One region of the Paenibacillus sp. SAFN-054 genome, then DNA from elsewhere that is predicted to be linked to it. Evidence: riboswitches for the same ligand, from Rfam matches in the RefSeq annotation. Region 1 holds a riboswitch; the other holds the start of a gene.

What was found. A riboswitch is a leader RNA that binds a small molecule or an ion and turns the genes downstream of it on or off. The one in region 1 is predicted to bind cyclic di-AMP.
Region 2: another riboswitch for cyclic di-AMP. It lies ahead of ACTHPM_RS11780 (alpha/beta fold hydrolase); the one in region 1 lies ahead of ACTHPM_RS06850 (3D domain-containing protein).

Annotation. Positions count from the first base shown of each region.
Region 1 is NZ_JBQCKS010000001.1:1,456,967-1,462,489, reverse strand. It holds gene ACTHPM_RS06860 (amino acid ABC transporter permease) at 1-387, shown strand, start outside; gene ACTHPM_RS06855 (amino acid ABC transporter ATP-binding protein) at 374-1,096, shown strand; cyclic di-AMP (ydaO/yuaA leader) riboswitch at 1,301-1,455, shown strand; gene ACTHPM_RS06850 (3D domain-containing protein) at 1,464-2,123, shown strand; gene ACTHPM_RS06845 (polysaccharide deacetylase family protein) at 2,208-3,029, opposite strand; gene ACTHPM_RS06840 (NADH:flavin oxidoreductase/NADH oxidase) at 3,245-4,267, shown strand; gene ACTHPM_RS06835 (hypothetical protein) at 4,408-4,755, shown strand; gene ACTHPM_RS06830 (PspA/IM30 family protein) at 4,852-5,520, shown strand.
Region 2 is NZ_JBQCKS010000002.1:66,450-71,972, reverse strand. It holds gene ACTHPM_RS11790 (LysR family transcriptional regulator) at 1-582, shown strand, start outside; gene ACTHPM_RS11785 (5-methyltetrahydropteroyltriglutamate--homocysteine S-methyltransferase) at 714-1,853, shown strand; cyclic di-AMP (ydaO/yuaA leader) riboswitch at 2,146-2,349, shown strand; cyclic di-AMP (ydaO/yuaA leader) riboswitch at 2,421-2,576, shown strand; gene ACTHPM_RS11780 (alpha/beta fold hydrolase) at 2,726-3,520, shown strand; gene ACTHPM_RS11775 (TetR/AcrR family transcriptional regulator) at 3,641-4,207, shown strand; gene ACTHPM_RS11770 (ABC transporter permease) at 4,327-5,448, shown strand; gene ACTHPM_RS11765 (ABC transporter ATP-binding protein) at 5,448-5,523, shown strand, end outside.

The DNA of each region.
Region 1 (5,523 bases):
ATTACGCTTTCGATCAACAGCTCGGCTTATCTGGCGGAAATATTCCGCGCCGGCATTCAGGGCGTGGACAGAGGGCAGGCAGAAGCTGCCCGTTCTCTCGGCATGGGTAAAGCCATGACCATGAGGCACATTATTTTGCCGCAGGCCGTCAAAAGCGTGCTGCCGGCCATCGGCAACGAATTCATTACCATCATTAAAGAATCCTCGATCGTATCGTTTATCGGCGTGACCGATCTGATGTATCAAGCGCAGGCTGTCACGACCATTACTTATGAGTCGTTGAAGCCGCTCTTAATCATTGCCGCCATTTATTTTGTTATGACCTTCACGCTGTCCAAGCTGCTTGGTTTGTTCGAAAGGAGGCTGAATACGGATGATCACCGTTAAGGATCTGCACAAATCGTTCGGGAAGCTCGAAATATTAAAAGGCGTTAACGTTGAAATCGCCAAAGGGGAAGTCGTAGTCGTGATCGGACCCAGCGGATCGGGGAAAAGTACGTTCCTCCGCTGCCTCAACCTGCTCGAAACGCCAACGAGCGGCGAAATTACGTTTGAGGGCGAGTCCATTACGGATCGTAAACATAATATTAACTTGACCCGTGAGAAAATGGGCATGGTATTTCAGCAGTTCAACCTGTTTCCGCATAAAACTGTGCTTCAAAATATTATGCTTGCCCCATTGAAGGTGAAAAAAATGGCTTCCTCGGAAGCCGAGACGATCGCGGTGGATTTACTGCGTACCGTCGGCCTCGCCGATAAAAAGAATGCGTATCCTTCGCAGCTGTCAGGCGGTCAGAAGCAGCGCATTGCTATCGCGCGTGCTCTGGCGATGCAGCCCCATGTCATGCTGTTTGACGAGCCGACTTCGGCGCTGGATCCCGAGATGGTCGGAGAGGTTCTTGAAGTCATGAAGAAGCTGGCTGAGGGCGGCATGACCATGGTCATTGTCACACATGAGATGGGCTTTGCCCGTGAGGTAGGAGACCGAATCCTGTTTATGGACGGCGGTCAGATCATGGAAGAAGGAACACCGTCCCAGGTATTTGGCAACCCGCAGAATGCACGTACGAAAGATTTCTTGAGCAAAGTACTCTAGCACATACGAAATAAGCCCCGGCGAGAATCCATTTCTCGCCGGGGCTTATTTCGTATGTAATGAAGAATTTGTAATCATTTTAACGCAAATCGCGATTTAAATTTTTAAGCAATTAGTAACTTTCTAACTCTGATAACGGAAGTTATAGTGTTAATAGTTGCAATATGGTAACATTTTCATGCGCACTGGTTACAAAATTGTGATATATTGAGTAAGCCAAAACTTTGGAACACAAAGTGCGGGGGATTATTTTTACCGTGAAAGACTTAGTCACTTGGGGTGAATCGTGATTGTAACGTAGGGTTGTCTCCTCAATCCGAACCCGACAGCTAACCTCGCAGGCACTGAAGGATTTTAAGGAGGAACTATGAAGAAGAGATTTAAAGGATTGAAATTTATCGCAGCTGCAATCGGCATCACATTGGCGGTACAAGCCGTTCCTGTCCATGCGGACTCTGTACATGTGGCCAAGGAAGGCGATACCTTCTACACACTATCGAAACAATATGGCGTCAACCTAAATCAATTGATGAATGCTAATCCTAACGTACAAGCCACGAACATCTATGGAGGATTGAAGCTTAACATTCCCGGAGTTGAAACCATGAAGGCCTACGCGGATTCCGCGCCGGCATCGATCACCGCGGCTTCGCTTAGCGTGGATTCGGAGCAAAAAATCGTGGAAGCATGGGGTAAAACCTTTACGTATAATAAAACCCTGAAAGTCAAAGCTACAGCATACTCTGCTGCGGCAAGCGAAAATGGCAAATGGGGTGCCGTCGACTATTTCGGTAATCCGCTCGAACTCGGTACCATCGCCGTGGACCCATCCATTATTCCGCTCGGAACGAAAGTGCTTGTCACTGGACATGATTTTGCGGGTCTTCCCAAAAAAGCTTTCGTCGCTACCGCAAAAGATGTAGGCAGTGCCATCAAGGGCAACCGCATCGATATCTTTGTTCCAGGAAGCCAGCAGTCAGTAAGCAACTTTGGTTTCCAGAACGTAGAATTGTACTTTATTAAATAATCGTTATCTTTATACTAATTACCCACATACGCATGTACGCAAACAAGCAGCCTTATACCATTTGATGGTCGAGGCTGCTTGTTTTTATTTGTCCTTTAGCACTTTGAGAAGTTTGGGTAATGTAACAAAGGTGTAGCCTTTTTTCTTCAAGTCACGGATGACTTCCGGCAGAGCGCCAATCGTGCCGGATAGATCCGAGGTCGTGCCGCCACCGGCATGCTGAAGAATAATGGAGCCCTGTCCTGCCGTTGCCATGATGTTCCGTTTCACCGCTTCTTTGCCGATGCCTTTCCAGTCCAGGGAATCGACATTCCAGTTAACGATTTTGTAGCCCTCACGCTTGGCCCATCGCAGCTGACTTTCCGTTATATCCCCGTATGGGGGACGGATCAGTTTCGGCTTGTAGCCGGTAATGCCGTAGAGTATTTTTTCCGTACGCACTATTTGGTCCATATATTCAGCCATCGTCAGCTTGTGAAACTGGGGGTGGTTGTAGGAATGATTCCCGATGATATGACCTTCGCGAACAATGCGTGCCACCAGCTCCGGATGCTTCTGGGCCCGGCTGCCCACAACGAAAAAGGTTGCCTTGACGCCGTTCTCCGAGAGAATTTGAAGAATTTGCGGTGTAAACCGCGGATCTGGTACATCATCGAAGGTAAGCGCGATCTGTTTCACATGGGGGCCATGAATTTTGAAGGTATCCGGATATTTTTTAATCAGTTGGCCGAGGGTCAGTATCTGTTTTTCCTGATGCTTTTCCGCTTTTTCTATCGTGCTGGTTTCCTGTACCGGACGCGGAGCAGCGGGATTTTCCGGGCTTGCCGCATACAAAGCGGCTTCGGGACATAACAGAGTAAAGACAAGCGTTACCGCGCATATTTTGCTGAAATAAGTTCTGATCATGCGGCACGGACTCCTTTCTAGGGGAATGCTGGCAGAGCCATTGGATTGTCTATACTGTTATGCCCCGAAATGGAAAGGATTATAGATGGACCAAGGCTCTCTCGCCCGTTTCCATAAATACTTGAAAAGCGTATATAATATATAGGTGTTTCATATTAGACCTGCATAAATATGGGTATCTTCAGATTATGGCTCTCGGAAAGGAGACTGAACACATGGCTGATATATTTACACCTTATGTCCTAAAGGGCTTATCATTGAAAAACAGGATCGTCATGCCGCCGATGTGTCAATATTCGGTGCAGGCGGAGGATGGAATTCCAAACAAGTGGCACTTTGTGCATTATGTATCCCGGGCTGTCGGCGGAGCAGGCCTGATAATTATCGAAATGACAGCCATCCGTCCTGACGGACGCATTACGAGCCAGGATACGGGGCTTTGGAGCGATGAACAGATTCCTGCTTATCGCAGCATTGTCGACGAGGTACATACCTACGGTACCCGAATCGGAATCCAGCTTGGCCATGCCGGCCGAAAAGCGGAGGATGCGAATCCGCCCGTAGCCCCTTCAGCGATCCGTTTCGATGAAAAATACAGTGTGCCGCGTGCGCTCTCCACGGATGAAGTGAAAGATATGGTACAGGCATACAAAGAAGCAGCAAGACGAGCCGTCGAGGCCGGTTTTGACACGATCGAAATCCATGGCGCTCACGGCTATTTGATTCATCAGTTCCATTCCCCGTTAACCAACAAGAGGGATGATATTTATGGCAAGGACCTTCCGCTCTTTGGCGAAGAAGTGGTCAAGGCCGTGCGGGAGGCCGTACCGGTAGACATGCCTGTGATCATGCGCGTATCCGCCAAAGAATATGTGGATGGAGGGTACGACGTCGAGTATATTGCCGAAGTTTGCCGCCGATATCAAGCAGCGGGTGTGGATGTGTTTCATATCTCCTCGGGCGGTGAAGGACATATTGGGGCGAACGGCGGACCGAAAGCAGGGCCGGGTTACCAGGTGGAACTCGCGGAAGAGATCAAAACCAAGCTGGATGTTCCGGTCATCGCGGTCGGCAGGCTGGATCGGTTCGAGGATGCGCAGCAGGTTGTTCTTGACGGGAAAGCGGATCTCGTCGCTGTGGGGAGAGGGATGCTGAAGGATCCGTATTGGGCCTTGCATGCATCACAGGCGCTCCATGGCGATGAGAAGATACCGAAGCCGTATTTGCGCGGTTTTTAATGAATGTGACAGAAGGCATTGGCAGGCTAGTCTGCCGGTGCCCTTTTTGACTAATCAGGCTTGTCGGAAATCATTCGAGTCCTATAAAATGGAAAAGAGGCATCTTCATCTTGTACGATGGACGGGAAACGGGGGGTAGGATGGCATCCGGCAAATGGGGAATACAGATCCGAGAGGCTTCCGTCGGCAGGGACTCGCTTTTCGTTGTGACGGGAGGAGAAGCGCATATCGGCTCTGTTGCAACCGCGTACTTTAGCGAGACCGCCAAGGAGGTAGAGACGCAGACGATCAACGTGCCTGGGCACCGGGAGCATGAGCTGGCTGCTGGCATGGCGAAGAGGGCATCCCATTTGCTGCGCAGAACTGTAACCGTGGCGGCAGGCATCCATTACGACGGCATTTCACGGGACGACATTGCAGAGATCGTGGCAGAAGCCGATTCAGCGTTTGATGAGTATCTCGCAACAATGCTTGGAAAAGTAGATTGAAAATTTTTTTGCGAATTTTGAAACGACTTCAAAACTGCTGCGTAAATGAATATCATAAGAACAACATTAAACCTTTTCCTAGGAGGAAATAACAAAATGGCTATTTTTAAAAGATTACGTGACCTGACTATGTCCAACATTAACGCAATCATCGACAAAGCGGAAGATCCGGTTAAAATGACTGACCAATATATCCGTGACATGACCGAAGACCTTGAGGATGCGGAAAAAGCGGTAGCCGCCCAAATCGCCATCGAGAAGAAATTCAAGCAGCTGTACGAAGAGCAGGAAGCCCTGGTTCAAAAACGTACGCAGCAGGCCCATACGGCAGCTCAGGCGCAAAACGTGGAGCTTGCCCGCCGTGCTTTGGAAGAAAAGAATGCCGCGGAACAAAAAATGGCTGAATATAAAACAAGCTACGACCAGAACAAAGCGTCCGCCGATAATCTTCGCGACAAGCTGGATGAAATGCGCAAACAGCTTACCGAAATGAAAAACAAGCGCGAAACGCTGGTAGCGCGTTACAATGCAGCCAAAGCTCAGACCGAAATCAACAAAGCGATGCAAGGCTTCAGTACGGACAGTGCTTCGAGCGGCATGAAACGCATGGAAGAGAAAATGATGCAGATGGAGGCGCAAGCCGAGGCGAGCAACGAAATGTCCTCCAAAGGCAAATCCCTTGACGATGAATTCGAGAAGCTCGGCACAGACAAAGCAGTCGAGGACGAACTCGCTGCACTGATGAAGCAGTACGAAAACAAGTAATAC
Region 2 (5,523 bases), on a different contig from region 1:
GAGTATGGACATGAGGAATATGAGCTGGCTCTGCGCGAGACCAAGACCCACGAAATCATCCAGGATGTCAAAAGCCAGCGCAGCGAAATCGGCATCCTGTATCTGAACGAGTTCAACAGCAAAGTCATCAACCGATTGTTAAAGGATGCGAATTTGAAGTTTACGAGCCTGTTTACGGCCAAGCCGCATATATTCATCAGCGTGCATAATCCCTTGGCCAAGCAGGCGTTAGTCACAATCGACCAGCTGCAGGATTATCCGTACCTGTCGTTTGAACAGGGGGAGTTTAATTCTTTTCACTTTTCCGAAGAAATTCTCAGCACGCTGTCTCATCCGAAAAGCATCCGCGTCAACGACCGGGCGACGCTGTTTAACCTGCTGATCGGGCTGAATGGTTACACGATATCGACGGGTGTGCTGAGCGCCGATCTGAACGGCAATGAGATTATCCCGGTTCCGCTGGATATCGAGGAGACCATCAACATCGGGTGGATTTGCCACCAGAATGCCGCTTTGACCAAACTGGCTGCGGCCTATATCGAGGCGCTGCAGGCCGCTATTGGCACCGTTCGGGTTTTATAAGTTTCATCGTGAATTTGTTATAGCTTTTGACTATAGCCAGCTATAGTTAATCGGAGTTACGGTATAACCGGAATTGTGTGATATCTTTCTCTTATCGAGTTGAAAACTTAAGCGCCGAAGGAGAATGAACGATGAGCACAATTAGGGAACAAGCAAAACGAAGACAGGCAACCCCTTATAGATACGACCATGTCGGAAGCTTTCTGCGTCCGGAAGTACTGAAGGAGGCACGGAGCCAGTACCAGAAGGGCATCCTATCGGCCGGAGAGTTGAAAAGGATCGAAGATGATGAAATCGTCAAGCTGGTGGAGAAACAGAAGGAAGTCGGCTTAAAAGCGGTGACGGACGGCGAGTTTAGGCGTTCCTGGTGGCATCTGGATTTCATGTGGGGGCTGGATGGCGTCGAAAAACAGGTTGTAGATCGCGGATATGTATTCCAGGGTGAGGAGACGAGAGCAGAAACCGCGCGTCTCTACGGGAAAATCGGCTATACGGGACATCCGTTCGTGGAGCATTTCAAATTTTTGAAGCAGGCTGCGGGCGATGACGTCGTCGCGAGACAAACGATTCCTGCGCCGGCCCAGTTTCTGGCCGAGCTGCAGCGGGCGGAGAACAAAGAAAGCACCGAAGCGTTCTATACCAGCACGGAAGAGCTCGTAGCAGATATCGCTAAAGCCTACAATGCGGCCATCCGCGACTTTTATGAGGCAGGCTGCCGCAGCCTGCAGCTGGATGACTGCACATGGGGCATGCTTTGCGACCCGAACTACTGGGAAGCTAGGCAGCAGGAAGGCGTCGACGTCTCGGAAATCACGAAGCAGTACGCCAAGCTGAACCAGGAAGCGATTACCGGCCTGCCGGAAGATCTGATCATCACGACGCATGTGTGCCGCGGCAACTACCATTCGACTTGGGCTTCCGCGGGCGGTTACGGGCCGGTAGCCGAAACGCTGTTCGGGGTGGATCATATCGACGCATTTTACTTGGAATTCGATACGGATCGGGCAGGAGACTTTGCCCCGCTGAGATTTATAAAGGATCAGCAGGTCGTGCTGGGGCTGCATTCCTCCAAGACAGGCGACCTGGAAGACAAGCAGGAGATCGTGAGCCGGATCAGGGAAGCCGCGAAGGTGGTGGACATCAACCACCTCTGCCTTAGCCCGCAGTGCGGATTTGCTTCGACCGAGGAGGGGAATATCCTGACGGAGGAAGAGCAGTGGAAGAAGCTGGCCTTTATCAAGGAGATTGCGGACGAAGTCTGGAACGAATAATATAGAAGCTTTAAGCCGGGATTATAAGCAAACCGCCCCTGAACATGCATTCAGGAGGCGGTTTTTGCTTGTTCTCTGATGCCGCTGTCTGAAGGAAAAGGGAATGGAACAAAAATGTTCACCTAAACGAAAGCAACGAGGAGCTAATGAACGAAAAGATAAGACTTCTCAGGATAAGTGCCTGCTATTTCAGGAAACGCAACGAAAAAGCCATTAATTCTGTGGAACCCATGCTTTACAGTTTGCCTGCTCAGGCGTATATTCAGTTCATTGTTAGCTTTTGAAGGAATGACACGGAATTACGCTGAGTTTTCGCTTGTGAAAAGCGGGGGAACCACGAACCGCAATGAACGGATTTTGCCGGATGGCCGAATCTGTCCATGCATGGGGTGAATCGGAATAAGTCATGGAGGGGAATGACATCCATGCCGTCCGTAGGGCAACTCTCACTGCCCGAATCCGTCAGCTAACCTCGTAAGCGTCGCTAAGAGAGAGGAGTGAAACTGTGAGCTTTTAAAATCAGCACAGGGTATCCGCTCTGTGTTTTTGTGTGCGCAAATTGAATAGATGTCTATTTCGCTGAATTTCCGCCAGGAGCGGAAAGCGGGGGAACCGGCCGTGACAGAAAGGTTGTCACATGGGGTGAATCTCATTGTAATGAGTAGGGCTACTCTGAAGTCCGAATCCGTCAGCTAACCTCGCAAGCGTATCAAGAGAGACGATCCTTACGATGCGATGAATCAAGGCTTTTTTGGCCTTGCCCTGAAAGCGTTGAAGAGAGGTCCTCTTTTCAATGCTTTTTTTGTTGTCTTTTTTATCTGCCTGAGGGAAGGCATCTTAGACATCATGTTAAGGTAGAGAGGAGAAGGAAGTTGCCCAACATACAAGTAAACGGAACAACCCTATATTACGAAACACACGGCAGCGGCGCGCCAATCGTCTTTATCCACGGACATCTTTCGACTCATCATATGTTTGAGCCGCAGGTCGAATATTTCAGCAAAAGGGCCAAGGTGATTGTGCTCGATTTAAGGGGCTATGGCAATTCCGGCAAATTAAACGTCGAAGTGGAGGATATCATCGATACGCAGTGCATGGATCTGAACGAGCTGCTGGAAAAGCTGGATTTGACCAAAGTCACGCTCGTCGGTTGCTCCAGCGGCAGTCTGCTTGCCCAAAAATTCGCTGCTTACCAGCCGGATAAAGTGAATGCACTCGTGTTGGTTGACAGCTATTTCTACGGTCCGTACGGAACCCGCAGCGGGATTTGGAAATTTTTTGAGGCCTGCAGCTGGTTGTCCTATTATCTTCCTGCGGAATTCTTTCTCCGGTCGCTGCGGGTGACATATAACCGGTGGGTACCTGCATACAGCATTTTGCGGGATGAGCTCTTTCACAAGCGTCCGACGGAGTCGATCAAGCAGCGCATGGCCCTGCTCAAAATCGACATGGACTCGAATTCGACAAGGCTGCGAATGCCCATTCTATGCGTAGCCGGCAGACAGAGCGAATGGTTCGTCAAACAAATGAACAAGGCTGCGGAGATGTTTTATTACGCCCAGAAAGCCGTCATCGACGATGCCATTTACCCGAGCCATCTTTGCCAGCCTCAGGAGTTCAACCGCATTCTTCTCAACTTCATGATCGATGAAAAGGTGATGGCATGAACCCGAATCCGTCAAGGGCGCCATCCTCCTTAAAAGAAACAGTAACAACGGCAACCGATTGCTGTTGTTGCTGTTTTTTTGTTAAACTGATCTTACAAGACGGAAAGGAGACGATCCACATTGGGTAGAAAACAATCTTTTACGGAAACAGAGCTGCTTGACGTGACGAAAAGATTAATATTGGAGCATGGTTACGACGGATTTCATCTTAAACTCCTGTCACAGCATCTCCCTGGAGCCAGAAGCACGATTTACCAATATTACTCCAATAAAGAAGAAATCGTTGCTGCTTGTATGAAGCGGGTGATTTCGAACGTATTAGAAAATGCATCATCCATCGATGAGACGGACCCTATGATCGCTCTCCGACAGTTACTTCATGTTTATGTTGAAGAATCCAGGCTTCATCAACTCCTTGGTGATGCTCAAAAAATACATTCAGATCATATCAAGGTGATCGATGATCTTCAATTTATTGAGAGGGCGCATTCGAGTCTCAAGGTTCAGCTCGCACGCTTGTTTGAACAGGCACAAAAGGAGAACAATTTAAGGGAGGATATTCCCCTACCGGTACTTATCGGTACTTTTTTTAACCTGATTAATACTCCGAATATGCTGAATGTCCCGACAGATCAATGGAGCGATCTCTTGTTTCAAGTATGGATCGGAGGCTCGGGGAGGTCATAGAAACTCGAATCTATTTTGACACAAGTGTCAAATATATGATTTAATAGATGGGGACTGCGATGTGGTTCGTCTATTTTGACACAAGTGTCAAATAATTAGGAGTGAGGAGTTGGAATCGCATGTTTTTGGCTATGAAGGAATTAATGCATAGTAAGATGAGGTTTTCCATGATTGTCATTATCTTTGTGCTTATCGCTTGGTTGGTGTTCATCCTGTCTGGCTTGGGCAATGGTCTATCGACGCTTGCCGCGTCCGTACTCAAGAACATGAATGCCGATTATGTTATCTTTCAGCAAGGGTCGCAGTCTTCCATGAGCAAATCCCTGCTGTCCGATCAATTGGTGACCGAAGCAGAGAAATTACCTGATGTAACAGCTGCTTCACCTATGGGAAATTCCATGGCAACAGCGCTCAAAGGGCACAGCAACAAAAATGAGGACAAAGTCGACATCGCCATCATTGGGATCGAGCCGGGCAGCTTTTTGGAGCCGTCCATCGTTGAAGGAAATCGTTTATCTCCTGATCAACCGAAAAGTGTCATTGCGAATATCACCATGAAGGATAAAGGATTTAAACTTGGGGATACGTTCCAATTAGACGGTTCCACAGAGTCGCTGACCATTATCGGATTTGTGGAGGATCAAACCTACAACCACGTATCAGCCGTGTTCACACCCATATCTGAATGGCGTAAGATCGCCTTTGCGGCACCGGGTTCGGATAAAGGAATCGCAAATCCTGTAAATGCAATTATGCTGCAAGGTGAACATATTGATTCAAGCTTGGTAAACGGTAAGTTATCGAATACCGATACTGTGACTCGAGCGAAAGCCGTGCAGGGAATGCCAGGTTATAAAGAAGAGAACGGTTCGATTATGATGATGCTTGCATTCCTGCTGGCGATCTCTGCATTCGTTCTGGGCGTGTTTTTCTATGTCATTACGATTCAGAAGACCAACCAATTCGGGATTATGAAAGCCATCGGCGCAAGGAACGGATTCTTGGGCAAAGCGATTATGTCCCAAGTGTTCGTACTGTCGCTGACCAGTATTATTATCGGAATTTTGCTTACTTACGGGACGGCGGCAATGATGCCTAAGGCGATGCCATTCAAGCTCGAAACAAATCTGGTCATCGTATATTCGGTGGTCCTGCTTGTCATCGCATTGCTCAGTTCTTTGGTATCGGTTCGCAGAATTACAAAAATTGATCCGCTGAAAGCGCTCGGGAGGATGGAATAATGAATCAAGGCTTACAGCTCAGTCATATCACAAAGTATTATGCCGAAGGCAGTCACCGGATCGCTGCGCTCGAGG